One region of the Paenibacillus sp. FSL P4-0184 genome, then DNA from elsewhere that is predicted to be linked to it. Evidence: predicted binding sites of a transcription regulator. Region 1 holds the regulator's gene; each other region holds the start of a gene.
The links. The regulator CtsR, encoded in region 1, represses protease genes until heat stress. The targets are predictions, from matches to a motif close to ATGGTCAATAAAGGTCAAACA.
Positions count from the first base shown of each region.

Region 2: the regulator CtsR is predicted to act here: its motif matches at 7,294-7,314, upstream of clpP (ATP-dependent Clp endopeptidase proteolytic subunit ClpP).
Region 3: the regulator CtsR is predicted to act here: its motif matches at 6,885-6,905, upstream of MKY52_RS21960 (endo-alpha-N-acetylgalactosaminidase family protein).

Region 1 covers NZ_JBBORN010000001.1:2,756,235-2,766,824, forward strand. The annotation lists gene MKY52_RS11820 (GNAT family N-acetyltransferase) at 1-947, shown strand, start outside; gene MKY52_RS11825 (CtsR family transcriptional regulator) at 1,335-1,796, shown strand; gene MKY52_RS11830 (UvrB/UvrC motif-containing protein) at 1,827-2,351, shown strand; gene MKY52_RS11835 (protein arginine kinase) at 2,380-3,444, shown strand; gene clpC (ATP-dependent protease ATP-binding subunit ClpC) at 3,480-5,948, shown strand; gene radA (DNA repair protein RadA) at 6,141-7,508, shown strand; gene disA (DNA integrity scanning diadenylate cyclase DisA) at 7,523-8,599, shown strand; gene pssA (CDP-diacylglycerol--serine O-phosphatidyltransferase) at 8,664-9,401, shown strand; gene MKY52_RS11860 (PIN/TRAM domain-containing protein) at 9,581-10,590, shown strand, end outside.
Region 2 covers NZ_JBBORN010000001.1:1,935,970-1,946,559, forward strand. The annotation lists gene eno (phosphopyruvate hydratase) at 1-939, opposite strand, end outside; gene gpmI (2,3-bisphosphoglycerate-independent phosphoglycerate mutase) at 1,008-2,552, opposite strand; gene tpiA (triose-phosphate isomerase) at 2,554-3,306, opposite strand; gene MKY52_RS08230 (phosphoglycerate kinase) at 3,334-4,515, opposite strand; gene gap (type I glyceraldehyde-3-phosphate dehydrogenase) at 4,632-5,642, opposite strand; gene MKY52_RS08240 (sugar-binding transcriptional regulator) at 5,745-6,797, opposite strand; tRNA gene MKY52_RS08245 (tRNA-Arg) at 7,133-7,207, shown strand; gene clpP (ATP-dependent Clp endopeptidase proteolytic subunit ClpP) at 7,401-7,997, shown strand; gene MKY52_RS08255 (GDSL-type esterase/lipase family protein) at 8,093-8,731, opposite strand; gene MKY52_RS08260 (DUF3298 and DUF4163 domain-containing protein) at 8,841-9,341, opposite strand; gene MKY52_RS08265 (stalk domain-containing protein) at 9,348-9,941, opposite strand; gene MKY52_RS08270 (SIMPL domain-containing protein) at 10,068-10,590, opposite strand, start outside.
Region 3 covers NZ_JBBORN010000002.1:26,283-36,872, reverse strand. The annotation lists gene MKY52_RS21965 (family 20 glycosylhydrolase) at 1-1,560, opposite strand, end outside; gene MKY52_RS21960 (endo-alpha-N-acetylgalactosaminidase family protein) at 1,655-6,811, opposite strand; gene MKY52_RS21955 (S-layer homology domain-containing protein) at 6,955-7,968, opposite strand; gene MKY52_RS21950 (response regulator transcription factor) at 8,068-9,699, opposite strand; gene MKY52_RS21945 (ABC transporter substrate-binding protein) at 9,727-10,590, opposite strand, start outside.

The DNA of each region.
Region 1 (10,590 bases):
CAGGAGTGGCTACATGGCCAGAGAACCGCAGACAAGGACATGTGGCAAATCTTTTGTCTCATGCACTGCATACGATGAATGAGGCGGGGCAAACGCTCTCTTTTCTACACCCATTCTTGATTCCGTTCTATCGTAAATTTGGCTGGGAGGTTTATTGTGAATATAAGAAATACTCTATTCCAGTAGCGAAATTTCCTAAAAAGGTTGAAGTTGAGGGCAAGGTTAAACGGGACATAAAGGATATCGAAGTATTGGATAGCCTATATACTCGATTCGCTGTCAGTTATAACGGGACACTTAAGCGCGATTTGGACTGGTGGGAGAACTCTGTTCTAGATGATGAAGGAAAGAGTGCAGTATTTTACTCCAAGAGTGGTGAACCAGAGGGATATGTGCTGTATAAGGTAGAGAACAGAGAACTGGTCATTGATGAATTTGTTTTTTTGAATGAACAAGCCCGGCAGGGGCTGTGGACATTTCTTGCGAACCATGATTCGATGGTGACAGGTGCATCCTTAAAGCTAGTGCCTTCGGATGACATGTTACCTTTCTTGCTGCCAGATCCACGTATAGGACAAGAGAATTATCCTTATTTTATGGGGCGGATTGTTAATGCCAAGTCATTCATTGAAACTTACGCCTTCAGAGGAAACAGTAGTCAAAAGAAGCAGCTTATATATATCGAAGATAAGTATGCACCTTGGAATGATGGGTTATGGGCATGGAATATCTCTAATGAGGGCTCGGCTACTTTGATACGAGTGGAAGGGGAACGGGCGGAAGCAGACTTGAGCTGTGATATAGGCACTTTGACGGCCTTGATGCTTGGGTACAAACGACCAACAGAGATGGCTCGTTATGGAAGTGTCTCTGGCCACGCAGCAGCACTGGAATGGTTTGAAGAAATTATTCCACAAGCACAGACAGCTTTATTTGATCATTTTTAAAAATATAACAAAGTATAAGTTTCACGCTATACATTATCTTTATATTTCTCGCATAAACGCTTATCGCCCTAATAAGGATACCGAAGGCGTTTATACTTGACAAAAATTAGGCTCTCCCCTTCGAAAGAAGTTGGGAGAGTTCTTTATTTCCGAATACATTCGCTGAAAAAAGTGAAAAATAAGAGAATCCACTTGGAATTAGCACAGAATATGTTATAATATTAAAAAGTCAAAGAAAGTCAAAGTCAACGAAGCATAATGACAGCGATCCGATCCTTTGAACACGTGGGAATATCCACAAATGTTTAAGTTCAATTAAAGACCATTGTCATTATGAATGCAAGTTGCAATCGGTATTATAAAGATTTAAGCACTGGAGGATGAGTGATGCGCAATATCTCTGATATTATCGAACAATATCTGAAGAATATTTTGCATGAAAGTCCCGAAGGTACGGTGGAAATCCAGCGAAATGACCTGGCGGACCAGTTCTCATGCGTACCGTCACAGATCAATTATGTCATCAGTACACGCTTTACTCTAGAAAAAGGTTATGTGGTGGAAAGTAAGCGTGGTGGCGGGGGATATATTCGTATTCAACGTTTTGAATTACCACCTAACGTGGCACTGCATGCCCATTTAAACCATACTATAGGTGGCGGGATTGATCAGAACGCTGCTGAAGGGCTGATTTATCAGCTGGAGGAAGCTGGTTTTCTAAGTAAGCGTGAAGCGTGCCTTATGCGCGCTGCTGTTTCTCGGGAATGCCTAACGGTTAAGATTCCATACCGGGATGAGATTCGTGCCAAGATTATGAAGGCGATGTTAATCTCTTTGTTAGGCAAATAATTGTCAACCATAAGGGAGGGGCTTTCGCTTATGCAATGCCAGGAATGTGGCGTCAAGCCGGCAACACTCCACTTCACTAAGATCGTGAATGGAGAGAAGACGGAGTTTCATATCTGCGAGAGCTGTGCACGGGAGAAGGGTGAACTCATTCCCGGAACGGCTGGAGGATTCTCCATCCACAGTCTGCTCTCAGGTCTGCTTGATCTTGAAGGTGCCGGCAAGGAGAAGTCGGCTGCAACGAAGACTACGCAGAGTCTGCAATGTGAGAATTGTGGGATGACGTACTCCCAGTTTAGCAAATTAGGCCGTTTTGGCTGTAGCTCCTGTTATGAATATTTTAACAGCGCACTGGACCCGCTTTTTAAGCGAGTGCATGGCAGTACTTCACATGTAGGTAAGATTCCGAAACGTGCAGGAGCTCAGATTGTGTTTAGACGCCAAATTGATGAACTCAAGCAGGAATTACAGCAAAGTATTACACAAGAAGAATTCGAGAAAGCAGCGGAGCTTCGAGATCAGATTCGTAAACTTGAAAAAGAAATAGCACAAGAGTAAAGTCTTTGATATATAGGGGGGATATGACATGTCAAGTCTCCGATTTACTGAACAAGCGCTTAGTGATTGGATGCGTTCTGGAGGTAGTCACTCCGAGATTGTAATTAGCAGTCGTATGCGTATTGCCCGTAATCTAGAGCATCTTCCGTTCCCAATGCTGGCTTCCTTAGAGCAATCGGAAGAAGTATTAGAGCTACTGGCTCCTGTGTTTCATGAGGAAGCAGCTGCAGATTTCGGATCTTTTCAACTCCTAAAGCTTGATGAAGTGAATGAACTGGACAAAAAGGTCCTGGTTGAAAAGCATCTAATCAGTCCTAACTTGGCTAATGATTCGCGCAGTGCGGCTGTCTTATTAAATGAAGATGAGTCGGTCAGCATCATGATTAACGAAGAGGACCATCTGCGAATCCAATGTCTGTTTCCTGGTCTTCAGGTTAGAGAAGCATGGGAACGTGCGACGGCGATCGATGACATATTCGAGGCAGCTGTCAATTACGCTTTTGATGATAAAAGAGGATATTTGACTAGTTGTCCCACCAATGTTGGTACTGGGCTTCGTGCCTCGGTAATGCTGCATCTACCAGCGCTTGTAATGACTCATCAGATCAATCGCATCTTGTCTGCAGTGAACCAAGTGGGATTGACTGTAAGAGGAATTTACGGTGAGGGTAGCGAAGCAGTAGGGAACATCTTTCAAATTTCTAATCAGATCACTCTCGGTCAAACGGAAAGTGAAATTATAGAGAACCTTCACAGTGTAGTTACCCAGATTATTGAGCATGAGCGAAATGCACGTGAACGGTTGCTTGTTGATTCCGCTCTGAGAATAACAGACCGAGTGAAGCGTTCTTACGGAATTTTATGTTATGCAGCTCTTATGGAGCTTAAGGAATCTGCTCAACGCCTGTCTGATGTGAGACTTGGGGTTGACCTTGGCATTCTGGAAGGTCTTTCGATTTCAGTGCTTAATGAACTTAACGTTAAGACACAGCCAGGATTTCTGCAAAAGATGTTCGGCGATGAGCTGAACGCCACTGAACGAGATATGTATCGGGCAAAACTGCTCCGAGAGACACTGGGAACACAACATTAATATAGATATTTATTATTCATGGAGGTGCAGGAGATATGATGTTTGGAAGATTTACGGAACGCGCACAAAAAGTGCTAGCGCTGGCGCAGGAAGAAGCTGTTCGTTTAGGACACAACAATATTGGTACAGAACATATTTTGCTCGGACTTATTCGTGAAGGAGACGGCATTGCTGCTAAGGCATTAATAGCTTTAGGGCTAGGTCTTGAAAAAATCCAGGACGAAGTGGAGACACTGATTGGCAGAGGTCAAGAACAGCCTACGAACATTGCTTATACTCCTCGCGCTAAAAAAGTGATTGAGCTGTCGATGGACGAAGCCCGCAAATTGGGTCATACGTATGTTGGCACTGAGCATATTTTGCTTGGACTTATCCGTGAAGGGGAAGGTGTCGCGGCTCGTGTGCTTAATAACCTCGGCATCAGCTTGAACAAAGCTCGTCAACAAGTTCTTCAGCTCCTGGGAAGCAGCGAGGCTGCCTCTAGTCATAGCGGGACTCCGGCTAACGTCAGCACACCGACCCTAGATGGTCTTGCGCGCGATTTGACCGCTTATGCTAAGGAAGGTAATCTAGACCCAGTTATCGGCCGTAGTAAGGAAATTGAACGTGTTATTCAGGTACTGAGTCGCCGAACTAAGAATAACCCGGTACTGATCGGTGAACCTGGTGTTGGTAAAACAGCTATCGCTGAAGGACTTGCACAAAAGATTATCAATAATGAAATCCCAGAAACACTTCGCGACAAACGCGTCATGACGCTCGACATGGGCTCAGTAGTGGCTGGAACAAAATATCGCGGTGAGTTTGAAGACCGCCTCAAGAAAATTATGGATGAGATTCGCCAAGCAGGTAATATCGTGCTCTTTATCGATGAGCTTCATACGCTGATCGGCGCTGGTGGCGCGGAAGGTGCAATTGATGCTTCTAACATTCTGAAGCCGGCTTTAGCCCGTGGAGAACTTCAGTGCATTGGTGCGACTACGCTTGACGAATATCGTAAATATATTGAAAAAGATGCTGCTTTGGAGCGTCGTTTCCAACCAATTACGGTGGATCAGCCATCACCAGAAGAAGCGGTCCAAATTCTGTTCGGACTTCGCGATCGTTATGAAGCGCATCACCGTGTGAAGATTACGGATGAAGCTATAGTGGAAGCAGTGAAATTGTCGGATCGTTACATCCCGGATCGTTTCCTGCCAGATAAAGCGATTGACCTTATCGATGAAGCAGGATCAAAAGTAAGGCTTCACTCTTACACCATCCCGCCAAATCTGAAGGAACTTGAAATGCGCTTGGATGATATCCGCAAGGAGAAAGATTCCGCAGTGCAGAGTCAAGAGTTTGAAAAAGCGGCGGCCTTGCGTGATACAGAGCAAAAAATCCGTGAAGAGCTTGATACGACAAAGAATCAATGGAAAGAAAAACAGGGTCGCACGGATTCAGAGGTTACACCTGAAGACATCGCACAGGTTGTAGCTAGCTGGACGGGTATACCTGTAAGCAAGCTGAAGGAAGAGGAGACCGACCGTCTACTTAACATGGAGGCTTTACTGCATGAACGAGTGATCGGTCAGGACGAAGCTGTTAAGGCAGTTAGCCGGGCACTACGCCGTGCGCGTGCGGGTCTTAAAGATCCGAAACGTCCAATGGGTTCCTTTATCTTCCTCGGTCCTACAGGTGTAGGTAAAACTGAGTTGGCTCGTGCATTGGCTGAAGCCATGTTCGGCGATGAGAATGCGGTCATCCGTATTGATATGTCGGAATACATGGAGAAGCACTCCACGTCCCGCTTAGTAGGAGCCCCTCCTGGATATGTTGGCTATGAAGAAGGTGGCCAATTAACTGAGAAGGTACGCCGTAAACCTTATTCTGTAGTGCTGCTTGATGAAATTGAAAAAGCGCACCCAGAAGTATTCAATATTCTGCTGCAAGTTCTTGAAGACGGTCGTTTGACTGACTCTAAAGGACGGGTAGTCGATTTCCGTAATACATTAATTATTCTGACTTCTAACGTAGGCGCACAAGCGATCAAGAAGAATTCGACACTTGGATTCACAGCTGTGCAAGATGCTGGAGCAGAATACGGTAATATGAAGGGCAAGGTTATGGAAGAGCTTAAGAAGAGCTTCCGTCCTGAGTTCTTGAACCGGATTGACGAAATCATCGTCTTCCATTCTCTCGATGAGAAGCATATTGCTGAAATCGTTACGTTGATGTCTGATGAGCTGCGCAAGCGGCTGCGTGAATATGATGTTGATTTCGTACTCACGGATGCGGCGAAGGCTTTCCTGGCTAAGGAAGGCTACGACCCAGCCTTTGGTGCACGTCCATTGCGTCGTGCGATTCAGAAGCATATTGAAGACCGTCTTTCTGAGGAATTGCTCCGAGGAAATATCCAAAAGGGTGATTCACTCAACATTGATGAAGTTGGCGGAGAACTTGTAGTGAATAAAGTGGATGCTCCTGTAGCGCCATTGCTTGAAAAAGAAGTAGAATCCGAATAAAAAAACGGAATAAAAAAAGCTTCCGCTCCTCAGTTTATAGAGGGGCGGAAGCTTTTTTAATATAAATTTATCACTTGAAAATATACATTTAGTACAAATTCCGAATGACCTTTCGTTAAAGGGGCAGAAATGGTAAACTTTCATTAGAAGAAAATATCCGCAATTTAAAAGTTCGGACCGTAAGGAGAACAAATGGCTAAACCAAAAACTAAATTTTTTTGCACCGATTGTGGATACGAATCGCCAAAATGGTTCGGAAAATGTCCCGGGTGCCAAGCTTGGAACTCCATGGTGGAGGAAACGGAAAGCGTAGTCAAAACACAGGGAATGAATGCCCCTATTTTTCATAGTAAAGAAAAGGCACAATCGATCATAAGTATAGAAAGTGACAAGGAACCGCGCATACTGACAGGTATAGGTGAGCTTAACCGTGTTCTCGGTGGGGGGATCGTACCAGGATCGCTGGTACTAGTAGGGGGAGACCCAGGAATCGGTAAATCTACGCTCTTATTACAGACGTCGCATGCTCTGACAACTCAGGGATTGCGAGTGCTGTACATTTCGGGCGAAGAATCGGTAAGGCAAACTAAACTACGCGCGGATCGCCTCGGTGCGTTGTCAGCTGAGCTATATGTACTATGTGAGACGAATATGGAAAGCATAGAAGAAGCGATTGAACAAATTCAGCCGCAATTTCTTGTTATCGATTCGATTCAGACTGTATTTATGCCAGAAGTAACTAGTGCGCCAGGCAGTGTGACCCAGGTTCGGGAATGTACGACAAGATTTATGCGTATCGCTAAGATTCGGGGAATTGCTACAGTTCTCGTTGGGCATGTCACCAAGGAAGGCGCTATTGCAGGCCCACGGATGCTTGAACATATGGTGGATTGTGTGCTGTATTTTGAGGGAGAGCGGCATCATACGTATAGACTCCTGCGGGCTGTAAAGAACCGCTTCGGTTCAACGAATGAAATCGGCATTTTCGAAATGGGTGAAGTGGGTCTAACAGAAGTAGAAAATCCATCGGAGCTCTTCTTATCGGAGCGTCCACTCGGCGTAGCCGGATCTACAGTCGTGGCTAGTATGGAAGGGACTAGACCGGTGCTTGTTGAGCTTCAGGCTCTTATCGCTGCCACTCATTTCCCCTCCCCACGCCGGGTGTGCACAGGTATGGATCACCAGCGGATGGCACTCATTATCGCTGTACTCGAGAAGCGGATGGGCATGTTCCTGCAAAATCAGGATGCATACCTTAATGTTGCTGGAGGCGTGAAGCTGGATGAACCGGCGATTGATTTAGCAGTAGCTGTTAGTATCGCTTCCAGCTTTCGTGATATTTCAACAAAACCTTACGATGTTTTCTTCGGTGAAGTAGGACTTACAGGTGAAGTAAGAGGTGTTTCACGCGCGGAAATGCGTGTGAAGGAGGCCGCGAAGCTAGGCTTCCGGCGGGTGATCATGCCAGAGAAAAGTTTGAAGGGCTGGAAGCACCCGCAAGATATCCAGATTATTGGCGTCAGTACCGTAGCAGATGCACTATCGGTCGCGTTAGATTAGGGGGCACAGGGATTATGAAAGAATATAACCAATCAGAGAATATGAATGATCTGCTCAGACTGGCGGCACCGGGGACACCTTTTCGGGAAGGTCTTGAGAATGTGCTGCGCGCTAAGACGGGAGCACTAATCGTCGTTGGGTATAGTCCTGAGGTGATGGAGGTAGTGGATGGAGGATTCTCCATTAACTGCGATTTTTCGCCCAATTATTTATATGAGCTCGCCAAAATGGACGGTGCCATTATTCTTAGTGAGGATTTGAAACGAATTTTGTATGCAAATACACAGCTAATTCCGGATTCGTCCATCTCTTCAATCGAGACAGGCATTCGTCACCGGACCGCCGAGCGCGTAGCGAAGCAAACAGGTAAACTGGTTGTTTCTATTTCACAGCGCCGCAATATTATTACCCTGTATCAAGGTTCCATTCGGTATGCGTTAAAAGAAATCGGAGCTATTTTGGCTAAAGCTAATCAAGCGATTCAGACCCTCGAAAAGTACAAAGCGGTTCTTACACAAGGACTGACGAATTTGTCTGCTTCGGAGTATGAGGGAATCGTAACCGTAGCTGAAGTGGTCGGAGTGATTCAGCGGGTAGAGATGGTTCTACGCATAAAAATGGAGATCAAACGATATATAAATGAACTAGGCAATGAAGGACGCTTAATCAGCATGCAGATGGAAGAACTGGTTGGAAATACAGAGGAAGAAGCATGGCTCCTATACAGAGACTATGCTAAGGAAGAGCAAGAAGATAAAATTCGTGAAATTATTGCCGGTCTCAAACGTATTAGTGATGATGACCTAATGGATGACAACCATATTGCTCGATTGCTGGGCTACTCTTCTACGGCAATCTCTTCCGAAGAGGTGGTTACTCCGCGTGGATATCGTCTGCTCAACAAGATTCCGCGGCTTCCAAATGTGATCATTCATAATCTGGTGGAGCGGTTTGAAATGCTGCCTAATTTGATGTCTGCAAGCATAGCTGAACTGGATGAAGTGGACGGAATTGGGGAGGTGCGGGCTCGTAATATTCAGGATGGGCTCAAACGTTTACAGAAGCAAGTTCTTATTGACAGGCAAATGTAAATAACATACAATCACGTAATATTGGAGCTGTTTAAGGCCAATGTGAGAAAATTGAGGTGAAGAAATGATACAAAAATCAATTCCGAGTCTTTTTACCATAGGTAACTTGATGCTCGGAATGTTTGGTATCATGATGGCGTTTGACGGTAAAGTTAGCATGGCCGCTATCATGGTTATTATTGCTATGCTGTTAGACGGATTAGATGGCCGGGTTGCTCGCGCACTTAAATGTGAGAGTGAATTTGGTAAGGAATTGGACTCTTTGTCTGATGTAGTTTCTTTTGGAGTAGCACCGGCTGTTATTATGTACGTCTCAAGCCTGCATGATTTAAATTCTGCATTAGCCTGGACAGTAACTGCAATTTTCCCGGTGTTTGGTGCATTGCGCCTAGCTCGCTTTAATGTTCATCCAGGGGTTCCTGGTTATTTCATCGGATTGCCAATTCCTGCTGCTGGTGGTGTACTTGCCACATTAGCTCTTTTTAATAAAGATGTTTCTGCTCCATTTATGATCGTGGCTACATTGCTCTTATCATATTTGATGGTCAGCACTGTTAAATATCCTAATTTTAAGAAGGTTGGATTACCTAAAAAAGTGGTTGTCGGAGCGCCAGTAGTCATTGTTGTTGCCGTGGCTGTTGCTGTTGTGTTCCCTGAACAAATTGCTAAGCTAATCTTCGTCTTACTTGGGATTTACGCGTTATATGGTTTTAAACAAAACATCGATCGATTGACAGCCAGACGCCGTCACCGTCGTAGAAGACGTTCTGAAGATAAAGTGTATCACTCGAAGAACGGTTAAAGCAGTCTTGTAGTAAGGTTGAACTAATATAATTATAGCTAGAGGCTTTGTCGTCCTTAGGGGATGGCAAAGCCTTTTTGCAATTCCAGCGCTACCCCAAGTTTATCGTCTTGAAAATTGGAACATACTGGTGAGGTATAGATCATTCAAGGATGAATAAAAAGGAGGTGCGTTAGGTTATGTGGAAAAAAGTGATATTGTCTTTTGCTTTAATATGTGGTGCTTGGTCTGGTTTTTCGCTATACCATGCGCTTGAAAAAGGATTCCCCAAGGGGATGGAAAAGCTGAGTGAAAGTTTACCTGTAGAAGGAAGCATTTTATTTACGGTGCTGGGTGCCATTATTTTTTTGTTTGCGGGGTCTTTATGCGCGGAATGGGGAGGTTCAAAACTGCGGGAGGCGGTTCTGTACTGTTCGCGTATACCAATGAATGAATTGGCTGCAGGTGCAGCTGGGCTTACAGGGGGGCTTCTGCTATCTCTTCTGTTATATCCTGCTATGATTTGGCTTGGAAAAGCTGGGCAGTTGCTGCAGGTACCCGTTACGATAGCTTTTGGATATATGGGGCTGCGGATCGGTCTGGAGAAAAAAGAGGAACTAGCTGCACTTTGGACAACTGGACGCTGGGGGCAAGCGGCTGAACCGGAAGGTCGTGGCCTGGAGGAGCATAAAATCCTCGATACAAGCGTTATTATTGATGGTCGGATCGCCGATATTTGCAAAACTGGATTTATTGAGGGAACGATTGTCATACCGGAATTCGTACTTGAGGAGCTCCAGCATATCGCAGATTCTTCCGATCTACTGAAGCGTAATCGCGGACGGCGGGGACTTGATATTCTCAATAAAATCCAAAAAGAGCTCGATGTGAAGGTATTAATCTACGAGGGAGATTTTGAAGAAATCTCTGAGGTGGATAGTAAGCTGGTGAAGTTAGCGAAGGTACTGCGAGGTAAAGTAGTTACCAATGACTTTAACTTGAATAAGGTTTGCGAATTACAAGGAGTCTCAGTCCTGAATATTAATGATCTTGCGAATGCCGTGAAGCCCGTAGTGTTGCCTGGTGAGGAAATCGTAGTTCAGGTCATTAAGGATGGCAAAGAGCATGGACAAGGCGTAGCCTATTTAGACGATGGAACAATGATCGTTGTGGAAGGCGGACGGGAATATATCGGAACTACGATGGAGGT
Region 2 (10,590 bases), 820 kb from region 1:
GTCGTCACCAACCAATTGAACTTTGTCTCCCAATTTTTCAGTAAGCAATTTCCAACCATCCCAGTCGTCTTCGGACATACCGTCTTCGATTGTGATGATAGGATATTTTTCAACCCATGAAGCAAGAAGGTCAACGTACTCAGCGGAAGTGTAAGATTTACCTTCGCCAGCAAGGGTGTATTTACCGTCTTTGTAGAACTCAGTGGAAGCAACGTCCATACCCAAGAATACGTCAACACCTGGTTTGTAACCAGCTTTTTCGATCGCTTCGATGATTGTAGTGATTGCTTCTTCATTCGAACCAAGGTTTGGTGCGAAACCACCTTCGTCACCAACAGCTGTGTTCAGGCCTTTGGATTGAAGTACGGATTTCAAGTTGTGGAAGATTTCAGCACCTGTACGAAGAGCTTCTTTAAAGCTTGGAGCTCCTACAGGAAGAACCATGAACTCTTGAACGTCGATGTTGTTGTCCGCATGCTCACCACCATTGATGATGTTCATCATTGGTACTGGAAGAGTTTTAGCGTTGAATCCGCCCAGGTATACGTACAAAGGAATATCCAATGCTGCTGCAGCTGCGCGAGCTACGGCCATGGATACAGCTAGGATTGCGTTAGCGCCCAATTTACCTTTGTTATGAGTTCCGTCCAAAGTGATCATCAATTTGTCGATGCCCACTTGGTCAAGAGCGTCCATACCGATAACTTCTGGAGCGATGATTTCATTTACGTTCTCAACAGCTTTCAGAACGCCTTTACCCATGTAACGGGATTTGTCACCATCACGAAGCTCTACAGCTTCATGAGCGCCAGTGGAAGCGCCGGAAGGAACGATAGCGCGGCCTTTAGCACCGGATTCAAGATAAACGTCAACCTCTACAGTAGGGTTACCACGGGAGTCAAGGACTTCGCGAGCATAAACATCAGAAATAATAGTCATTTTAGTTAATCTCCTTTAAACAATGTTTTGGTTTTGATTGTTGAAGCTTAATCTTAGGTATTGTTTCCTTATTTGCGACTAGCGATCATGGATTGACCAGTCATTTCCGCAGGTTGCGGAATTCCCATCAGATCCAGAATGGTTGGTGCTACATCAGCAAGGATACCGCGATCGCGCAATACAACATTTTCATCCGTAAGGATGAACGGAACCGGGTTAGTAGTATGAGCTGTGAACGGACGACCGTTCTCATCAAATACCATGTCTGCATTACCGTGATCGGCGATAATGATCGCAACGCCACCCTTGGCAACTACTGCGTCCACTACTTTACCTACACACTCATCAGTTACCTCTACAGCCTTGATTGTTGGCTCCAACATACCGGAGTGTCCAACCATATCAGGGTTTGCAAAGTTAAGAATAATAGCATCCTGTCTTTCCGCTTCGATTTCTGCTACGCAGGCTGCAGCCACTTCGTAAGCACTCATCTCAGGTTGAAGATCATAGGTTGCCACTTTAGGAGAGTTGATCAAGATACGAGTTTCTCCTGGAAGTTCCTCATCACGTCCACCACTGAAGAAGAACGTTACGTGCGGATACTTCTCAGTTTCCGCGATGCGCAGTTGCTTCTTGTTGTGTTGCACAAGTACTTCACCCAATGTGTTATCCAGGTTCTTCGGTGAATAGGCTACATAACCTTGTACCGTTTCACTGAAAGTAGTCAGGCATACGAAGTGCAAGTCTTGCGGGAACAAAGGACCCCGGTCGAAACCGCGGAAATCTTGATTCGTGAACACTTGTGACAACTGAATAGCACGGTCAGGGCGGAAGTTGAGGAACACGACGGAATCGCCGCTCTCTACTGCCGTTACCGGTTTGCCTTCACTGTCTACAATCACGCTAGGTTCAACGAATTCGTCGAACACGGAATTTGAATAAGATGCAGTGATAGCTTGCAGAGCATCTGTGTATTTCGGTCCTTCGCCATAAACCATAGCACGATAGGCTTTTTCTACACGATCCCAACGTTTGTCACGGTCCATTGCGTAATAACGCCCGGATACCGTTGCAATTGTACCTACTCCAACTTCTTCAATCTTAGCAACCAGATCTTGAACAAACTTCTTACCACTATCTGGAGGTACGTCCCGGCCATCCATGAAAGCATGGATGTACACTTCGTGCATATCTTCTTTCTTAGCCAGGTCAAGCATAGCAAACAGGTGATTAATATGGCTATGTACCCCTCCGTCGGATACAAGCGCGTAAAGATGAAGCTTTTTACCTGTGTTCTTAGCATTTCTAACTGCGGCTACCAGTGTTTCATTATCGAAGAATTCGCCCTCACGGATCGATTTATCGATACGAGTCAAATCCTGGTACACAATCCGTCCTGCACCAATATTTAAGTGCCCTACTTCAGAGTTGCCCATTTGGCCTTCTGGAAGACCAACAGCTTCACCACAAGCAGTAAGGGTAGTATTAGGATATTGTTTCAAGTAACGGTCATAGTTAGGTTTGTTAGCTTGAGCAACGGCGTTACCTTCAGATGTTCCACGCAAACCGAAACCATCCATGATGATCAAAGCTACAGGTCTTGGAGCTGACATCTTACTTCGCCCCCTCAACCAATTGAACGAAGGAAGCAGGCTGCAAGCTGGCACCGCCAACAAGCGCACCATCGATGTCGCTTTGGCCCATGTACTCAGTTACATTCTCAGGCTTCACGCTGCCGCCGTATTGAATACGAACAGCTTCAGCTGTTGCAACATCATACAAATCTTTTACAAGACTGCGGATGTAAGCAATAACTTCGTTAGCATCTTGGGAAGTGGAAGATTTACCTGTGCCAATAGCCCAGATAGGTTCGTATGCAATGACAACTTTTGCTGCTTGCTCGGCACTAAGTCCTTGGAATGCAGCTTCAGTTTGTACTTTACATACTGCTTTAGTTTGATCAGCTTCACGCTCTTCGAGCTTTTCGCCAACACATACGATTGGAGTGATACCGTGACGGAATGCAGCATGCATTTTCTTATTCACGATTTCATCTGTTTCGCCAAAATAAGCACGACGCTCTGAGTGACCAATGATTACATAGTCTACGCCAAGATCGCTAAGCATTACACCACTGATTTCTCCTGTGTAAGCACCGTTATCTTCAAAGTGCAGGTTCTGTGCGCCAATCTTGATGTCTGTACCTTTTGCAGCTGCTACAAGTGCAGGCAGGTTAGTAAATGGGGCGCAGATAACAGTCTCAACGCCTTCTACTTCTGCTTTGCCTTTGATGTCAGCAATAAAGCTTTCTGCTTCAGGAACTGTTTTGAACATCTTCCAGTTACCCGCAATAATTGGTGTTCTCATGAATTTAATTGCCTCCTTCTATACGTCTTACTTGTCGTTCAGTGCTTCTACGCCAGGAAGCGCCTTGCCTTCCATGAACTCAAGGGATGCACCGCCACCAGTGGAGATGTGATCCATTTGGTCAGCCAGGTGGAATTTTTCTGCTGCTGCTGCGGAATCTCCGCCGCCAATAACAGTGTAACCTTCAGTTGTTGCACAAGCTTTCGCTACTGCAAGTGTACCTTCAGCGAATTTATCGATTTCGAATACGCCCATAGGTCCATTCCAGACAACCAGCTTGGAGTTCTTGATAATATCGGCATAAAGTTCACGAGTCTTAGGTCCGATATCAAGTCCTTCCCAACCTTCTGGGATTTCATTGTAATTAACGATCTTAGTGTTAGCATCAGCACCGAATTTATCAGCAACAACAACATCAACAGGAAGCATGAAGTTTTTGCCAAGTGCTTTAGCTTTTTCGATGAATCCAAGAGCAACGTCAAGTTTGTCGTTGTCTACAAGTGACTTACCGATTTCAAAGCCTTGTGCTTTAGTGAATGTATAAGACAATCCACCGCCGATCAGGACGTTATCAGCCAAAGACAACAAGTTATCAATAACATCAATCTTGTCTTTAACTTTCGAACCGCCGATGATCGCAGTGAAAGGACGTTCTGGGTTAGTAAGAGCTTTACCAAGAACGGTCAATTCTTTCTCCATCAAAAGACCGGATACAGCTGGTAGGAAATGAGCGATACCTTCTGTCGATGCATGTGCACGGTGAGCCGCGCCAAACGCATCATTGACGAACAAATCAGCCAGTTCAGCGAATTGTTTAGCCAATTCAGGATCGTTCTTTTCTTCACCTGGGTAGAAACGAACATTCTCAAGTACAAGTACGTCGCCTTCGCCTAGCTCAGCAATTTTTGCTTTGACAGCTTCGCCAACAGCTTCGTCAGCTTTAGCTACTGGTTTGCCGAGAAGCTCGGACAGACGTTCAGCAGCAGTAGTCAAACGCATGGAATCTACGAATTGACCTTTAGGACGACCCATGTGACTCGCAAGAATGATCTTTGCACCGTTCTCAATCAAATATTTAATGGTTGGAAGGGTTTCGCGAATACGAGTATCATCAGTAATCTTACCGTCTTCTACAGGTACGTTGAAATCCACGCGTACAAATACGCGTTTGCCCTTTACTTCTACATCACGGACGCTCTTTTTGTTCATGATTAATTCCTCCACACCCAAAGTTGTTTCTAGCAGGAAACAAGAAATACATTTAGAAAGAGCGGAAACAAGGAACTTCTGTTTCCGCTCTATAGATGTTACTTATATCAAGTCAATTACTTAGCGATTTTAGCGAATTTCTCCAAAGTACGAACCAATTGTGCAGTGTAGGACATTTCATTGTCATACCAAGCAACAGTCTTAACGAGTTGTTTGTCGCCAACAGTCAATACTTTAGTTTGTGTAGCATCGAACAGGGATCCGAAAGTCATACCTTTGATATCGGAAGATACGATTTCATCTTCAGTGTAACCATAAGTGTCTGGATCGGAAGCTGCTTTCATTGCTGCGTTGATTTCTTCAACAGTAACGCTCTTATCAAGAACAGTTACAAGCTCAGTCAGGGAACCAGTTGCAACTGGAACACGTTGAGCCGCACCATCCAATTTACCTTTAAGTTCTGGAATAACAAGACCGATTGCTTTAGCAGCACCAGTAGTGTTAGGAATGATGTTCTCAGCTGCTGCACGAGCGCGTCTGAAGTCACCTTTAGCGTGTGGAGCATCCAAAGTGTTTTGGTCACCAGTGTAAGCGTGAATTGTAGTCATCAAGCCTTCAACGATACCGAACTTGTCGTTCAATACTTTTGCCATTGGAGCTAGGCAGTTCGTTGTGCAAGATGCGCCGGAAATAACAGTCTCAGTACCATCAAGAATGTCATCGTTAACGTTGTAAACGACAGTTTTCATGTCGCCAGTAGCTGGAGCGGAGATAACTACTTTCTTAGCTCCACCTTTCAAGTGTTTTTCAGCTGCTTCTTTAGTTGTGAAGAAACCTGTGCACTCAAGTACGATATCAACGCCTAGGTCGCCCCATGGCAATTCTTCAGGGTTGCGGTTAGCAAGAACCTTAACTTCTTTGCCATTGACTTTGAAGAAGCCATCATGCACTTCAACATCACCTTGGAATTTACCTTGAGTTGTATCATATTTAAGCAAATGAGCAAGCATCTTAGCGTCAGTCAAGTCGTTGATTGCTACCACTTCGATACCTTCTACATTTTGAATACGGCGGAAAGCAAGGCGTCCAATACGTCCAAATCCGTTAATTCCAACTTTTACACTCATTGAATAGTTCCTCCTAGAATTCGTTTTATTTATTCAAAACAGACCGTGAAGCCTGTCATGACAACAATGTTAAGTATGATACAAGATATATGTTCTAGTGAGTTACGAGGATATCTGTAACTGATTATCAATTTCCTTGCCGATTTCCACAGCAGCAGCCTCGTCGGTGACGAGTATATTCTCCTGCCCGAAACGCAGCATGGCATGAATGGCTTTGGCCTTTGGTTTACCTCCAGCAATACCGATGACTGTCTCCGTCCGAACAATATCTTCTAGACGTAGTCCCATCGTAAGCATCGTATGGACAACCTGACCATCTTCGTTAAAGTAATACCCAAAGGATTCAGCCACGGCTCCCTCACCCTGGATTTCTGAGACAGTTGCCTCATCCAGCTTGCGGCGACGAGTCATTTCAATGGCATCCCCAATCCCATGTACAATAATACGCGAACTGCGGATGATTTGTACAATCTCTCCAATATTAGAGTCAAGTGCTAGTGACTGGTAGGCATCCCCACTAAGTAAATCAGGTACATGCAGCAACCGGTAATTCGCTCCTACCCGTTTTGCCATTGTTGAGGCAATCGTATTGGCTTGAATCTCCATACTCTCTCCTAATCCACCACGCGCCGGAACAAACCAAGCGTTCTTATAGGAAAGGGATAACGGCGGTGTCAGTTGATCAGCCATGTCGGCAAGCGTTGATCCACCTGTGACAGCAACTATATCATCTGTACGAAGTACACTGAGCAGCGCTTTTGCACCCGCTCGGCCAAGCTCACGTTTGGTGAACGGCGATGACTCACAATCACCCGGCACCACAATAACTTTATCCAGACCGTACGTTGCCCGAATTTTCTCTTCCAGCTCATCCAGACCAAACAGGCTCTTAACGACCGGCTCTAGCAAATCAAGCAGTCTACGTCCAGCAGCGCTAATGCGCATGCCAACGCTCTCGATCTCAATGAGCCCTTGCGATTTCAGAAGATCCGTCTCGGCACGCAGTACCCGCTCAGTCATATCAAGCGAAGCGGCAAGCGTTCTGCGCCCAATTATATCGGACAGCATGATCTGATGAAGAATCGTGTACCGTCTCTTAAGGGTTTCCATGAGATCAGGCAGAAGCTGCTTTTGGATATCTAATAAATTACGCATACTTTCACTCCTGCAACTTCGTCTTCCTCTATTCCCTTGTTCATGGTCTCAAAATGTCCCGGGTAAACTTTTTAAGTCCCACTCATATTCTAACCAAATATTGCTCGAAGTGCAAGTCTTCCGAGAGTAGAATTCTCAAGCGCTTGTCTTCTTATACATTTATAAGATTGGGAAAGAGGTTCAGCTCCAAAAAACCTGTCATTAACAATCCGGATTCTTTCGCTGATTGAAACACAATGTCCGCTTGTCCACCTTGAAGACTAGGGATAGAGCCTGTGTACAGTATTATTAATTCATTGCAATTGCACAGAAATTGTATTATAATCATTTTTGTTGCGCCCGTGGTCCAATGGATATGACGTAGGCCTCCGAAGCCTGAGATCCAAGTTCGATTCTTGGCGGGCGCGCCATTAATTTCACTTTTGTACATAATTTAGTAGTGCCTATACTACTACTTAACCAAAGAGCCGCGTGTCGGCTCTTTTTTTTGAATATAAGTTTGACTTTCTTTGACTTTTTGTTTGAATTTGTTTATCATGTGGGTAATACGGCAAGAGTAAAAATGAATACATTTGAAGAACCAATATCAAGGAGGTTTTCCACGTGAGTTATATTCCTATGGTAGTAGAACAGAGCAACCGCGGTGAGCGCGCTTATGACATCTATTCCCGCCTGCTGAAGGACCGCATCATTTTCCTTGGAACGGAGGTTAATGACGTGGTAGCCAATTCTATCATCGCACAAATGCTGTTCTTGGCTGCCGAAGATCCGGATAAGGACATTCACCTTTACGTGAATAGCCCCGGCGGTTCCATTACTGCAGGTATGGCTATTTTTGATACAATGCAGTACATTAAACCGGATGTTTCCACCATCTGTGTAGGTATGGCAGCTTCCATGGGAGCATTCCTACTTAACGCTGGCGCTAAAGGCAAACGCTTCGCACTGCCTAACAGTGAGATCATGATTCACCAACCTCTGGGTGGTGCTCAAGGTCAAGCAACGGATATCGAAATCCGTGCCCGCCGTATCCTCAAATTGCGTGATAAGTTGAATCGTATTCTTGCAGAACGTACGGGTCAACCGCTAGAACGTATTGAGAAGGATACAGATCGTGATTACTTCATGACTGCTGCAGACGCGGCAACTTACGGTATCGTTGATAAAGTCATCGAGAAAACACTGCCTAGCGGTGTGTAAGCTATAAAACAACGCAAAGAGGCTGTGCCCTATCCACTTGATGGTTAGCGCACAGCCTCTTTACTTTTCAGACCACCACTCCATACGAATCTCAGTTAAATCAAACCGCCATATCCAAGCGCATCGAGTTTCTCAGCAATCACACGGTAGCCTCGGCCATTCGGATGTAAGTGGTCAATCGATAATAGCCCTCTCTCATTTCCTGCAAACTCACTATAGATAGAAGCAAACCCACATACTCGGCTACTGTACTGTGAGGCATAGCGGTTAAACTGCCGCACCCACTCTGTAGCACCCACTACCTGAGGATAAGGATTATACAGTCCCACAATCCGAATGATAAAAGGTCTACGCGTTCCCGTCTTCAATTGGAAGAGGATACTCATAATTGCAGCAAAATTTTGTTTGCATTCTTGCAATGATCTTCGCAGCTCTTTAGATAAATTTTCAGGTTGTCTAGCTGCAGCCTTCGCAGCATGGATTAAATCGTTGCCACCGATGGATAGAGTGATGATGTCGGCTGCTCGAATGGCTTCGCGAGTCATTGCACTCCCCCGTAGCCGCTGTTCCAGTTCAGAAGTAGTCAATCCATTCACGCCCAAATTCGTAGAGGCTACATTAGAACGCAGTCTCCCTTCCGCCATTCTACGGTACACCGGTACAAAACCGTTACCTGGCAGAGCGCCAAATCCAGTCGTCAAGGAATCGCCAATTGCAGTGTATTGATAGCTCATAGCTCTCCCCCGTTCATAAACTAGTTACTCCATTTAGCATATGAATTCGAGGTGATTCTGGTAAGGGGGAGATGTCCAGTGGTGACACTAGCGGTTACAACTTCTCTATTTATTTTACAGCAGCAAATGGGCTACCGCCTTCCGGCAACAGTTCTTTGAAAGTAAAGGGATATTCCGGGAATCCCGCAGCATAAGCTGTGTATTCATACAATTGGAAGAACAGCACGACCTGATCATCCTTCAGATAAAAATACTTTTCCGTATTCAATCCGTTGAACCCTCCCAAATAACTTTCCTCCGCTTTTACTAGCTTGTTCAACTTAGCATTCAACTCTTTTTTGTAGTTTGGGTTAGCTCCGAACAGGTCGCCCAACAGCAGACGTTTGCCATCCTTGAGCGAAAAGGTAAACGCCTCCCGATTGGTCATACCATGAGCGCCGCCCGTATCGCTATACTGTGACATCACTAAGCTGATCACACCATTCTGATTGTAGGTCACCACATAATCTCTATCATAGGTATACTTAGGCTCTGACCCGGATCGATTCGAGATATCCTTCTCTGCGCCTGCAGCGAATTTCATGGCACTTTCTTTTAAAATATCATTCATGGCCTGCTATGCATTGGAATTGCTTAATCCACTAAACTTCGGATAATCAAGCTGGATCAAAGCCTCTTTTCGATCCTTAGCATAGATCTCCGTGGTTACTATCAACGCATTCTGTGATCTATTCACCACATTCAACCTACTAGAGCCCCGACTCCAATCCACTTTATAGCCCAAATAATCATTTAACAGAGCGGATGGAACATAGAGGCGGTTGTTTATTAGCTTTCCTTCATACTCTCGAATGTAATAATTGTTCACCCAAATTGAAGTACCATAGCTAGATAACAGCAACTTGGCCTTAGTCGTTCCCTTTCCGATCGTGTATGCATTTTCTTTTTTATCATAAGTTAGAGGTAATTGCAGTACATCACGCATAAAGGTAATCGGAATCCAGACCTTCCCTTCCTGCAAAATACCTGTCTGCTGAGAAATTACCCCGTTCGCCTTTAAAACTATACTTGCAGCAATTGCCTTGCTCTTCGTCTGATCAGACGCTGCATAACCCTTATCACTAGGCAGCAATCCTCCACCAAGCAATAATCCCGCCGACATCAAACCTATGCCCCATTTGCGTACTGTTTCTTTTGAAATATTCATCATCTAGTTTTTCCACTAATTTCCAGTTTATTAAACCTAATCTTGGAGAATTTACACAAAAAAAGAGGCGCCCCCCACTATTACTAGTGGAAGATCACCTCTCCTCTCTGCAATCATCTTGTTCTGCTACTATTTCAATTCATACATTACGCTCAGCTGTGTTGTAACTTTAACTACTCCCGGTTGAACGGATGTGCTTGCACCAGCATCTGCTGCAGCCATTTCCATTTTTAGATTTTGTTCAAAATAAACCGGAGTGACATTGCCATCATTTTGGCTGACCGTGATTACTTGACCCAAGCTACGTTTAGCTGCCTTAGCAATAGCACCTGCTTTAACATCTGCGTTCGCCATCGCCTTTTCAATCACCTGAGCTTCAAAGGCAGAAGTGTCTTCCACGGAAAAACGTGCATTTCCGATATTATTTGCCCCCGCCGCAGATGCAGCGTCTAGCAATTCACCAACCTTGGTCAGATCTCTGTAGGACACTAACAGTGTATGATTCGCGTTGTATCCTTTCACTTGCTGTCCTTCTTTTTCGCTATAACTGTAGTTGGGTTGCACATAGAATTGGGTACTTTGAATATCCTTATCTGCGATTTTCCAAGTCCCCTTCAGTAGGGTAGTGATCTTTTGGATTTTAGCAGCATTT
Region 3 (10,590 bases), on a different contig from region 1:
AACAACAAGATCAGTGGCCGTATTCACTTCATGTAATAAATTCGTTCCAGGACCTTCGCCTAGCTTCGCTGACAACTGCTGGAACTCGGTGAATGTGCTGTCCGTGGACTGGCCTCTCCACATCTTTTCTGCAAGGACAGGCATCGCTTTCTTCACACGATCGTGGACGTCCGCCTCACTTACTTTCTTGCCCATCATATCGTTCCAGGCCCCAAACATCGCACCGAGCAGGTTCGGCTCACCTTCCTGCAGCTTCGTATTTCCACCAAAGTTCGTTGGGTCCCAGTTATTAAACAACCACTGAGAATCCAGATAATCATGGTAATATCCAGCCTTCGGTACAATGTAGAGCGTGGAATCCACCGTATTGATAATTTTGAATCCATCTCTCACCGATGCTACCGGATCTTGCCAACCGTTATTCCAGGCGTTTACGGCTATATCCTTATCTACTACCGTGGTACCCGGGAATGCATTCAAGCTGCCCCACATTCTTGATTTCTTTCCCTTGCTCTTTAAGTGTTCGTTCATCGTGTTCAAAAACTCGCGATACTTCTCAAAAGTAGTCCGATCATTAGGTGCGAATTCATCGCCTCCAAAATGAACCGTTTCTGAATCAAACCATTCCCCATCTAAATATTCGTCCCACACATCCTTGATGAAATTGACCGTTTCCTGACGTGTAATATCCAGATGATCGACAGGCAAATTATCCTTAACCAGATCCGGTCTAACCTTTGTAAATGAAAGAGCATGACTGGGGGTATCAATTTCCGGCGTGATGTTAAGTCCCCGTATTTGGGCGATGTCCTGCAATTCACGCATATCCTGTTTCGTGTAGTGACCATCCTTTGCCGTTAATTCCGGATATTTGGTACTTTCTAAACGGAAAGCCGTATATTTGTTCCAATGCTCCCTGCTGTTATCCTTAAAAATCTCGTTATCGTTCAGATGGAGCTGGAAATCATTCATTTTGTAATAGGACATAAATTTGGCGTAATCCTTCAGGAAATCAATCGTGAAAAACTTTCGTCCTACATCAAGCATAAAACCGCGTTCTCCATACTTAGGAAAATCCTTCGCTACCCCTTTTATAATGCTTGCCTTCTCAGGATCTTGCTCCAAAATTTGTAGTGCCGTTCTTGTTCCATAGAACACACCGGTCTCGGTGTTTGCATGTATTTCCACATAATCTCCTACTTCAAAGTAGTAGCCTTCCTTGCCAATCGATTCATCAGCTGTCTTATCAAGCCTAAGCAGGAAGTCCCCTTTAGAAGCAGGCTTATTTTGAACAATCGGTAAATCGTATCCGGTTAATTCCTTAAGATCCTCTTGAAAGACCTCTGCGGTAGCTGGTAGTTCACATAAACATTCACTTGTGGGGATTACGATTCTGGAACTGTCAGTCATCTTGAAAGAACCACTACCGCCAGTCCACTCTTGTAAACTTGGTATCACTTTTGGTTTAGCATTCTCTGCTTCAGCTGCTGCTGCAAATGGTAGTGGAGTAGAGTAAAGCACTAGACAAAAAACTGTAAAGGCGTAAACCCATTTTTTCATCTGTCATCCTCCTACTAGTCAAATCATCAATTTTGAAAAAAACCAGGTACATCATGTTTAGTTACTCACACATGTACCTGGCCTATGACTTTGATTACTCTACAATTTTGCGTGCTACAATAACCAAATCTTCCAACCCGACTTTGCCGTCACCGTCCATATCGGCTTTCTTCGCTTTCTCCCAATCTGGGCTTGCTGTAGTCTTGCCGTACTGCGCTGCAACCATCGCCAGATCCCCGATCGTTATTTTACCGTCACCGTTGATGTCGCCTTGCGTTCCCTTCTTACCAATCTCTACGTTTACGGAAGAGTTCGCTGCCGAAATTTCTTTACCCTGATCATCTGAAATGATTGCACTCTTAACAGCGATTGCCCCATTTACCGTTTGGTTAACTTCCTTCGCTTTAAAGGTTAATTCGAGGACGTCTGCACTGTTACTAATTCCATGAGTCGCACCTTCACTTGCTACAATAAAGCGAAGTTTACCTGAGGTGCTGTTGATTGAATCAATAACGCTTACCCCACTAATTAACGAGCGCACCTCAACGAAATCCATAACATCCGCGGCATATTCTAGGGCGATGTCCTGCGCAAAAATCTTATCAGACAGATTCCGTAGTCCATATTGAACTTTGAACACTTCTCCTGGCTGAACTTGAATTGGCGCTGTCAAAGTAGAGGAAGATTTTAACTCGCCGTCTGTTTCTATTACGATGACACGGCTGGTCGCAGAGAAGCCCCCATCCATTGTCGTTGCCGTAATTACGGCTTCGCCTACCTTCAATCCCTTAACTAGAGCATGACCTTCTTGCTGTTCAACGGTTGCTACAGCTTCATCACTGCTGCTCCAGAGCACTTTTTTATTCGAAGCATTCAGAGGCTCTATCACAGCGTTCAATTCGCCCGTGCTGCCTACTTTAATCTCTAACTGTTCTTTATCCATAGCGATGCCTGTGACTTTTACTGCTTCTGCCTCATCCTCCGTCTTGAACACATTGAGTTCGGCAGCAGAGGCAAAGGTACCCACGCCTTCTATAGCCTCAAGTCTCAAATATGTTGCTTCTACAGCTGTAAAGCGAACAATTTTTGTGGTCTGATCGAGGGACCATGATCCATCTGCAATTTTTGTGAAATTCATTCCGTCAACACTCGTGTACAGGTTATAGCTTGTAATCGTTCCATTGGTTCCAGATACTCTAGGTGAATAATTGAATTGATTAATGTTATATTTGCCTCCGAGGTCCAAAGTAATGGATTCCGGTAAGTGTGCCGGGGTCCATTTCGTATGCCAGATTGTAGACATATCTCCATCGAGTGCAAGACTCGCTTCACCTCCAGGCTGGAAGCTGCTCGCCGTTGCAGTCATTTGCGATTGTGGGATTTGCGTGTTAGGCATATACACATTAATCGTCGAGGTTGCACTTTTTTTACTTCCATCCTTTGCGGTAGCAGTAATGATGGCTGTTCCCGCTTGAAGTGCAGTAACTTTTCCGGCTTGATCCACGGATACAATTTCCGGGTGGTCAGAAGTCCAGAGCAGTGTCCGGTCGTGGGCATTTGCTGGTTTAACTAGAGCGCTAATGGAACTAGACTCTCCTTTGTTCAGATCCATCTTATTTGGCGTTAGTGTAATAGTCGAAACAAGTACACCTTCCTCCGGAACGATCGCACCCTCATCATCGACTCGAATGTTATCGACCACCAGCGTACCGGTTAACTCCTTCTGACTGTTCAGCTTGTTTTTAATAATGGCCAGATAGGCATCTTTCGCCCCTTCGGTTGTAAAAGATAGATCCAGCGTGTCGCGTCCTTCTTTCAAATTCTCACTAACCAGATCACGAACTACCCCATTCTCCTTCACTCGAATAGCCACTGTGTACATATCCGTCTCATCTGAATTGTAGTCCATCTTCAGATGGTAACGGTTATCCTCCTTCATTCGGAGCGTGTGAGGCAATGTACGCAGCCATTCACCGGTTGCATCTTCATTCGTTTTAAGCGACCAATTACCATCCAGAACATAATTCATGATCTGATTGTCGCCTTTTTCAACTAAATGCGTACGAACTGGACCTATTTTAGAATAAACGAAGGGACCCCAGCCCTCATCAACGTTCTCGAAATCCTCGAACAATACAGAATTACCAGCGTCAGTCTTGGTTGGATTCTCCCATACTCTTACATCGTCAAAGGTTACAGTCGAACTTCCATCTTCTACATTCAAATAGAGATTGGCGGTCTCACTAACCGCATCAAAGGTAACCTTAATCCGCTGGAAGTTCGTGCTCACATATTTATGCTGCTGGGCTAAAAAGCCATGCTCTGTGTTATCCAGTGTATTGACAACCTTGTCAGCCCCTTGCTTCACACCGATTTCCACGGTGCGTTTCCCATCTACTTTCACCCATACTGATGCAGAATACGTCTTGCCCGGTGTAAGTCCGGTAATCTCCTGCTGAATTACTGCATCACCAAGACCCTTCACTTGAAGCTGGTCATCAGCGTTACTGTTCTTCACAAATTTAATGTGATCATCACTTGCAGCTGTGGAAGTTTTCTTCCAGTTACCGAATGTTTGGCTGTCAAAGCCCGGGTCCTTTACCGAACTCCCTTCGCCCCATACCATTTCCGGCTCTTCAGCAGCTGTTGTCTTATACAGGGCATAACCAATCCCCGGCTGCGCGGTAAGTGTGACTTTACCTCCAGTTACTTCTACACTGCCAACATGCTCACGTCCTAAATCTGTCAGCTTATACAACTGTGCCGTCGTTACGTTACTCCATGATTCTGGAAGACTCCAAGTCGTTTGGCCACCTGCTGGATTCCAGTGATAGATTTTATCTTCTGTCTCAGGACTCCATGGAATAAAGACCGTACTGTCACTAATGTTGCTGCTATCTGTCATGATAGCGATTTCACGACCATCCTTACTTAAATGGATCTTACCGTCCTGCTTACGTTCAACTACAACCTTCTCTTCAAAATCGATACGGTTATCGGTCATCTTGATGATCGGGAAATGCTGCATATATTTTGTTGGTAGATTGTGATTGAAGAATGCCGCACTAGTTGATTGGTAGCTGTAGAATGGAGCACTGTTCTGCCAGTAACCCACGCCTACCTGCTTATTCCCTTTCAGTAAAGGGGTTGTTAAGAAGCCGTCCAGTGATTGATTCCTTAGGAAACGGGTAACCTTACTATCGTCACCTTGGTTCGGGTACCCCGGATCTGTTCCCCAGTGAACCCAAGAGGCCTGCTCAAACAGAGGTCCTGCAAATTCTGTACCGAGCATCCAGCCGTTACCGTTGATATAATCTGCGAGTTTCTTCGCATTGTAATCGGCACCATCATATACATCCACATATACAAAGGATAGGTTGTCGCCTGTGTCGCTTTTCAGCATATCCAGACGTCTTTTCAATTCACCGGATTCCACATCTTTGGTTTTGTTAACATAGAATGTTTGATCCAGCCAGCCCCAACCTTTACTCAATGGCTGATTCATATTTTCCATTTTGGTGCCGAAAGCATCCAGCGCGTATTCTGTTGCGTTAATGTGTACACCGCCACGGATATTGTATTTCTTGCCTTCACTCAAAACATAATTAAAATCCTTCTCTCCACCCTGACGAATACCGATATGACCGCCGTAATCTGGGTGAGAGTCATCATGTCCTTCCGCTTGATATCCTTTGAATAGAATCAGCTGTCCAAAGCCATCCGTGAGATTAGAAATTTTCTTCGCATTATCAAAAGCACGCAAGAACGGAGAAGTTGTAGTAGATCCAATGTTCATGCTGATATAGGAGATATTGTCCCTAATCATTTCACTGCCCGTTGGAGCATCCGTATTCTGACGATATACAATGGCCCCATCTTGCCAGTCAACAACATTGTCTCCATTCGCATCTGGAGTCAGTACAACCTTAGCCCAAGGCAATGGCTCCGGATCAAGCACAGTACTTCCACGATAAACCCATGAGCCTCCTGATAACGCTGCTTTCTTCGTATGAAGCGCTGTATCATCGCCTACCTTAATACGTACCTTATCAAAACCATTTACTACATTGGTGATTACACTCGCAGCTAAGACGTCGGAGTTAACGATTGCATATGCACGTCCCCCACTCACGTCTGCTACTCCCGTCTTAAGGTCGTTAAATTCGTCTTGTACAACGTTCCAGCCCCCAGTTATCCGGACAGCCGTTTCCTGCGCGGTAGGCTGGGTTCCAATTACAGAGACAAGGTCATGATCAGGGAATTCGATCGTTTTCACTTTTTCAGTACCATTCTCTTCAATGCTGGCCACTTTGAACTGAAGTATGTTATCCTGAACCTCCATTTCAACTTTGAGATTCACTTTAATTTCTGGAATCTGAAGCGTGTAGGCTGCAGACTCACCATGAGTGGCATCTGCTGCTTTTTTACTAAAATCAGAAGCGACTACGAAATAGGACTTCTCATTGATTTTTATTTCATTAAATCCATTTAATTGTCCATACATTTCCGCGCCGCTGTCTAACCATGTGTATTGTTTAACCCGTGGGAACTCTTTATCGATTTCAACCTTCATCGTATCCGAGCTTAAAGTTTCTGTAATCGTAATCGGTCTCGGTACTGGATCAGTGGATACAATTGGAGTTACCTTCACATCGTCAATCCATAGGGTCTTGTTATTAAACCAGCTGCGAAGTCCAATCTTCCCTGCACTTGTCGATAATGAGGGAAGACTCGTCGTAAGCACGTTATTGCCATCGATCGATATAGCTACGCTACCTTTCTCATAGCGCAATTTGAGGGTATACTGTTGGTCAGCAGCAAAGGTAAAACTAGGAGCCGTAATATTTCCATACGATTCCGTCCCTCCTTTCATTGCATCCCAGCCCCAAGAACCCGCATCATATTGGATAACATTGTAGTTATTGCTATCGACGAATCGGTAGACCAGTCCAAATCGTGTGGCAGGCTGACTAAATTTTAACTTCACCTCATATTCAGCATTGGCAACCTGAGGTGAATCTTGGTCTGCTAAAATAACAACCCCTTGTGTCACCGCCTTAACAGCACCTTGATCCGCCGAAAAAGTAGTGGTCCCCTTAGCTGCAGCCCATCCGTTGATGTTGCCATCATTGTAATCTCTGAAATACACGTCCGATTCTTGAGCCGCGAATACGGCTGCCGATGGCAAGCCAAGCTGTACCCCTAGCAACAACGTCAATAGCAAGCTAACCGCTTTGTAACGTTTTCTCATCTCTACGACCTCTTTTCACTTAAATATAAGTAGAATGAACATTATCAATTCACATATTTCCTTTAATTGTATGTTTTTGACATCACAAGACCATAATGAGCCCTCCTTCCATAAGAAGGTGCGTCATTATATGTTTTTTTGTATTACTTGGAATTTAACAATCGCTTGATAACAGCGGCTGATTCCGCTCTTGTTGCAGATTCTTTTGGTGCAAATGTAGTCTGAGTTCTACCTTTCATTAATCCCGATTTTAAGGCAAACCCCACCGACGCTTTAGCCCACGGGCTTATTTTACTATCATCTTTAAACGCAGTGGTGGAATCTGAGGCCATACTATCGACCTTTACACCGGAAGCATAAGCTTTCGCTCGCATCAGCATCGTTGTCATTTCTTCACGAGTAATGCTTTTTTCCGGAGCAAATTTCGTCGTGGACAAACCACTAATAATTCCGGCCGCATAAGCTTTCTTTACCGTATCTTCGTACCAAACTCCTGACTTCACATCCGTAAACGGATTACCTCCAGAACCTTCTGTAAGATCTAATGCTCTGGCTATAAGAGCTGCGAATTGTGCGCGAGTGATGTTATTATTCGGGGCAAAGCTGTCGGCATCCATGCCTTCAACAATTCCTTTAGTGACCATTTCCATGATATCTTGCTTCGCCCAATGTGAGACGATGTCGCTGAAAATCTTGGTGAATGTTGAGGATTGATTCGGGGTGAATTCCTGATCTTTCAGATTACGATCAAGAACCTTTAATGCGGTCCATTTTACTGCAGTTGTACCAGCCCTTTTAGCTTTAAAGGTAATCGTGGCAATGTCCAAATTACCCTTTTCACCATTCACATTTCCGATCTTGGTATGGGCTATCGTAATTTCATTGTTTTTAACGATTGGAGATACAGAAAAGCCTTTGATCTTCGTTTCTGCTTTTACAATCTCAAGCACTTTCGGGTCAAAATTAAATTTAGCTTCATATGCGTATAAGTCTTGAATATCTTTACCCTTTAATGTAACGGTGAACGTAGAATTAGCAGATTCAGAAGCTGATGTCTGCATCTCGAAGTCAGAGACTTTTTCAGCATGGACTGTACTCAACCACATGGAAGAACATAACGTACAGATTAGTGCGAATGTGAATCGTTTGCGTCTCATAAGAACATCCCTTCACCCGTGAATTTTAACTCCCCCCTATCATATTGATTTTGAAATCGGATACACATGATTTATTTTGTTCAACATTGATTATTTTTGTTATTCATTCTCTCTGCGATAAGCTAAGGGACTAATTCCTGTGATTTTTTTAAAAATACGACTGAAATGTTCCGGATTCACGTATCCTACTTGCTCAGAAACCTCGTATATTTTCATTCCACTCTCCAGCGCCTTTTTAGCCTTCTCGATTCGCAGATTCGTCAGAAACTGAATGAAATTAACACCTATTTCTTTGGAAAATTGTTTGCTTAAATAGCTCTCGCTTACACCGACAATCTGACTAATATTCGACAAATGGACATCTTCGTTAAAGTTTTTCTCTATTAGCTCTTTCGTTTTAGCAACAACAGGGCTAAGAAAGCATTCCTTGGGTTGATCTTTCGGATGCAGCTTTTGATGCAGATGTTCCAAGAACAGTTGGCACCAATGCACCGTATTCTCCCAGGTTTCCTGCTTATAAATATGATCCGTGATGGGATAAGGCAGCTTATCATGAAGCTTTTCCCAAGAAACGCCTTTTTGATAAATTAATGCGCTTGCCTCCCAAGTCATATCGACTACATCTGATTTGATAAGTTCAGGTGAACAAGGGTATCGCTGAATCAACAAGTTACAGCATTGTTCATAGACCTCCTGCCATTTCATTAAATCCGGATCACTTAATGACTTCAGCATTTCGGTTCTAGCCAAATACCATGCTTCTTTCCAGTCACTTTCCTTAATAGATGGACGCCTTTCAGCTTCCGGATAATATAATCGATTGTACCCCTGGTAGAAACTCAAACCTGCTAATCGTTCAGCTTGGCGGAATAATCGGTTCCACTGTTGATGACCATCCACAATATCACTGATGCCCATAGAAAGCTTCAAATTAATGAATTGCTTTAATCTCATGCTCACCTCAGACAAGATTATGTCTGTCAATCTACGAATGGCGATGATGCTGCATTGCTCTGGAAAAGAGAAGAACAAAACATATTGCCTGTCATCATATCTGCATACTTTGCAGATCCCTTCACTTCTACTTCGATTCGTTACCGTTCGTATCGTCTGCATAATCATACGGTGTGAATCTTCAAATTGAACGGTATCTGATAGTCTAAGAAGCGCAACCTCCAGATTTTTTTCCCCCATATGCTTTCGAACAAGCTCCAACGAAGGCGTTATATCATCATCTGTCACTTCTAAAGAATCCGATAGGCAAAGTCGATGCAGAACAGAACAGATCGAAGCTTCTACGTCCTCTAAGGTTGATACTGTCTTTGAGGAGCTTTGCCGCCGCTTCAATTCATCCACAGTCTTAGTCAGTACCGGTGCAATATAAGTTTCATCTAACTTGGCTTTAACAATGTAATCAAAGGCGCCGAGCACAAAGGAATCTCTTACAAAAGAATAATCTCCGTATGCGCTAAGCATGATGGTTAACGGTTGATTCGAAAAAGTAGTGTTATTCAGTGCTTCGAGTAGCTCTACTCCATTCATATTTGGCATTTGAATATCCGCCAGAACTAGATCCACATCTGGATGGATTTTCAGCATATTTAATGCCTCCTTACCATCTCCTGCTTCCCCTGCAATCTCAAAATCGGTCGAAGCAATGGATATGTACTCCCGGAGGGCTAACCTAGCTAATGGTTCATCATCAACAATGAGAGCTTTAAATTTCATCATAAATCCCTCCATAATTGATCTATAGGATTACCTCAAAGCCTCAACCGCTATCTCCCAATCATCATTCAATTTTTCTTGAATATCGGACACCTCAGCACCTGAAAAAATTTCTTGTGCAGCCTTCTTTTCATCAAACTGTATGGCATTTTTTACTTTTTCAAACTTCTCATCGATCCCCAGGTACATAAACGGCTCAAAGGGGTGCTTCTCTTGAACATTGTTGAAGAACGGGAGGAATGATTCGATATTGATCACTGTCGATGAATTTTGCGAATAATTAATATACACTTGGTAAACATCCCGGCTAAATACCCACTCCAAAAATGCTTTAACTTCTTCCGTATTCTTGGAATTTTTATTGATCGCCATATATTGATCTGGCATAGTGATTGCCTGCAAACGCTCTGAAGTTGTCTCTCTCCAGGGCAATGTGAACGCATCTAAATCTTTATCATCCTTCATTTTGGATAAATGATCTCTAAGATACCACTGACCGAGTGCAAGCATAGCCGCTTTATTATTTTGAAACAGCAGCGTTGCCTGATCCACACCAATATTGAGTGCATCGCGCCCTGCTAGTTCATTCTCTGCTATTTTCTTAATCATCACTGCTGCTTTCTCGAAAGGAGAACCTTTTCCAAAAGGGCGTTTCGTCTGTGCGATTGAAGATAAATAATTTTCATCCTTGGATAGTAGAGGCGGCCCGAACTCAGTAAAAGGATAAAACGTCCAATTCTCTTTCCCGCCAATCGCAATCGGAATATATTTGCCATGCGCTTTAATCTTCATCATCACATCCATAAATTCATTCATCGTTTGCGGAATCTCTACGCCGACCTCTTGAAAGATACTTGGATGGTAATAGACATATTCAGAGAAGGATACAAGAGG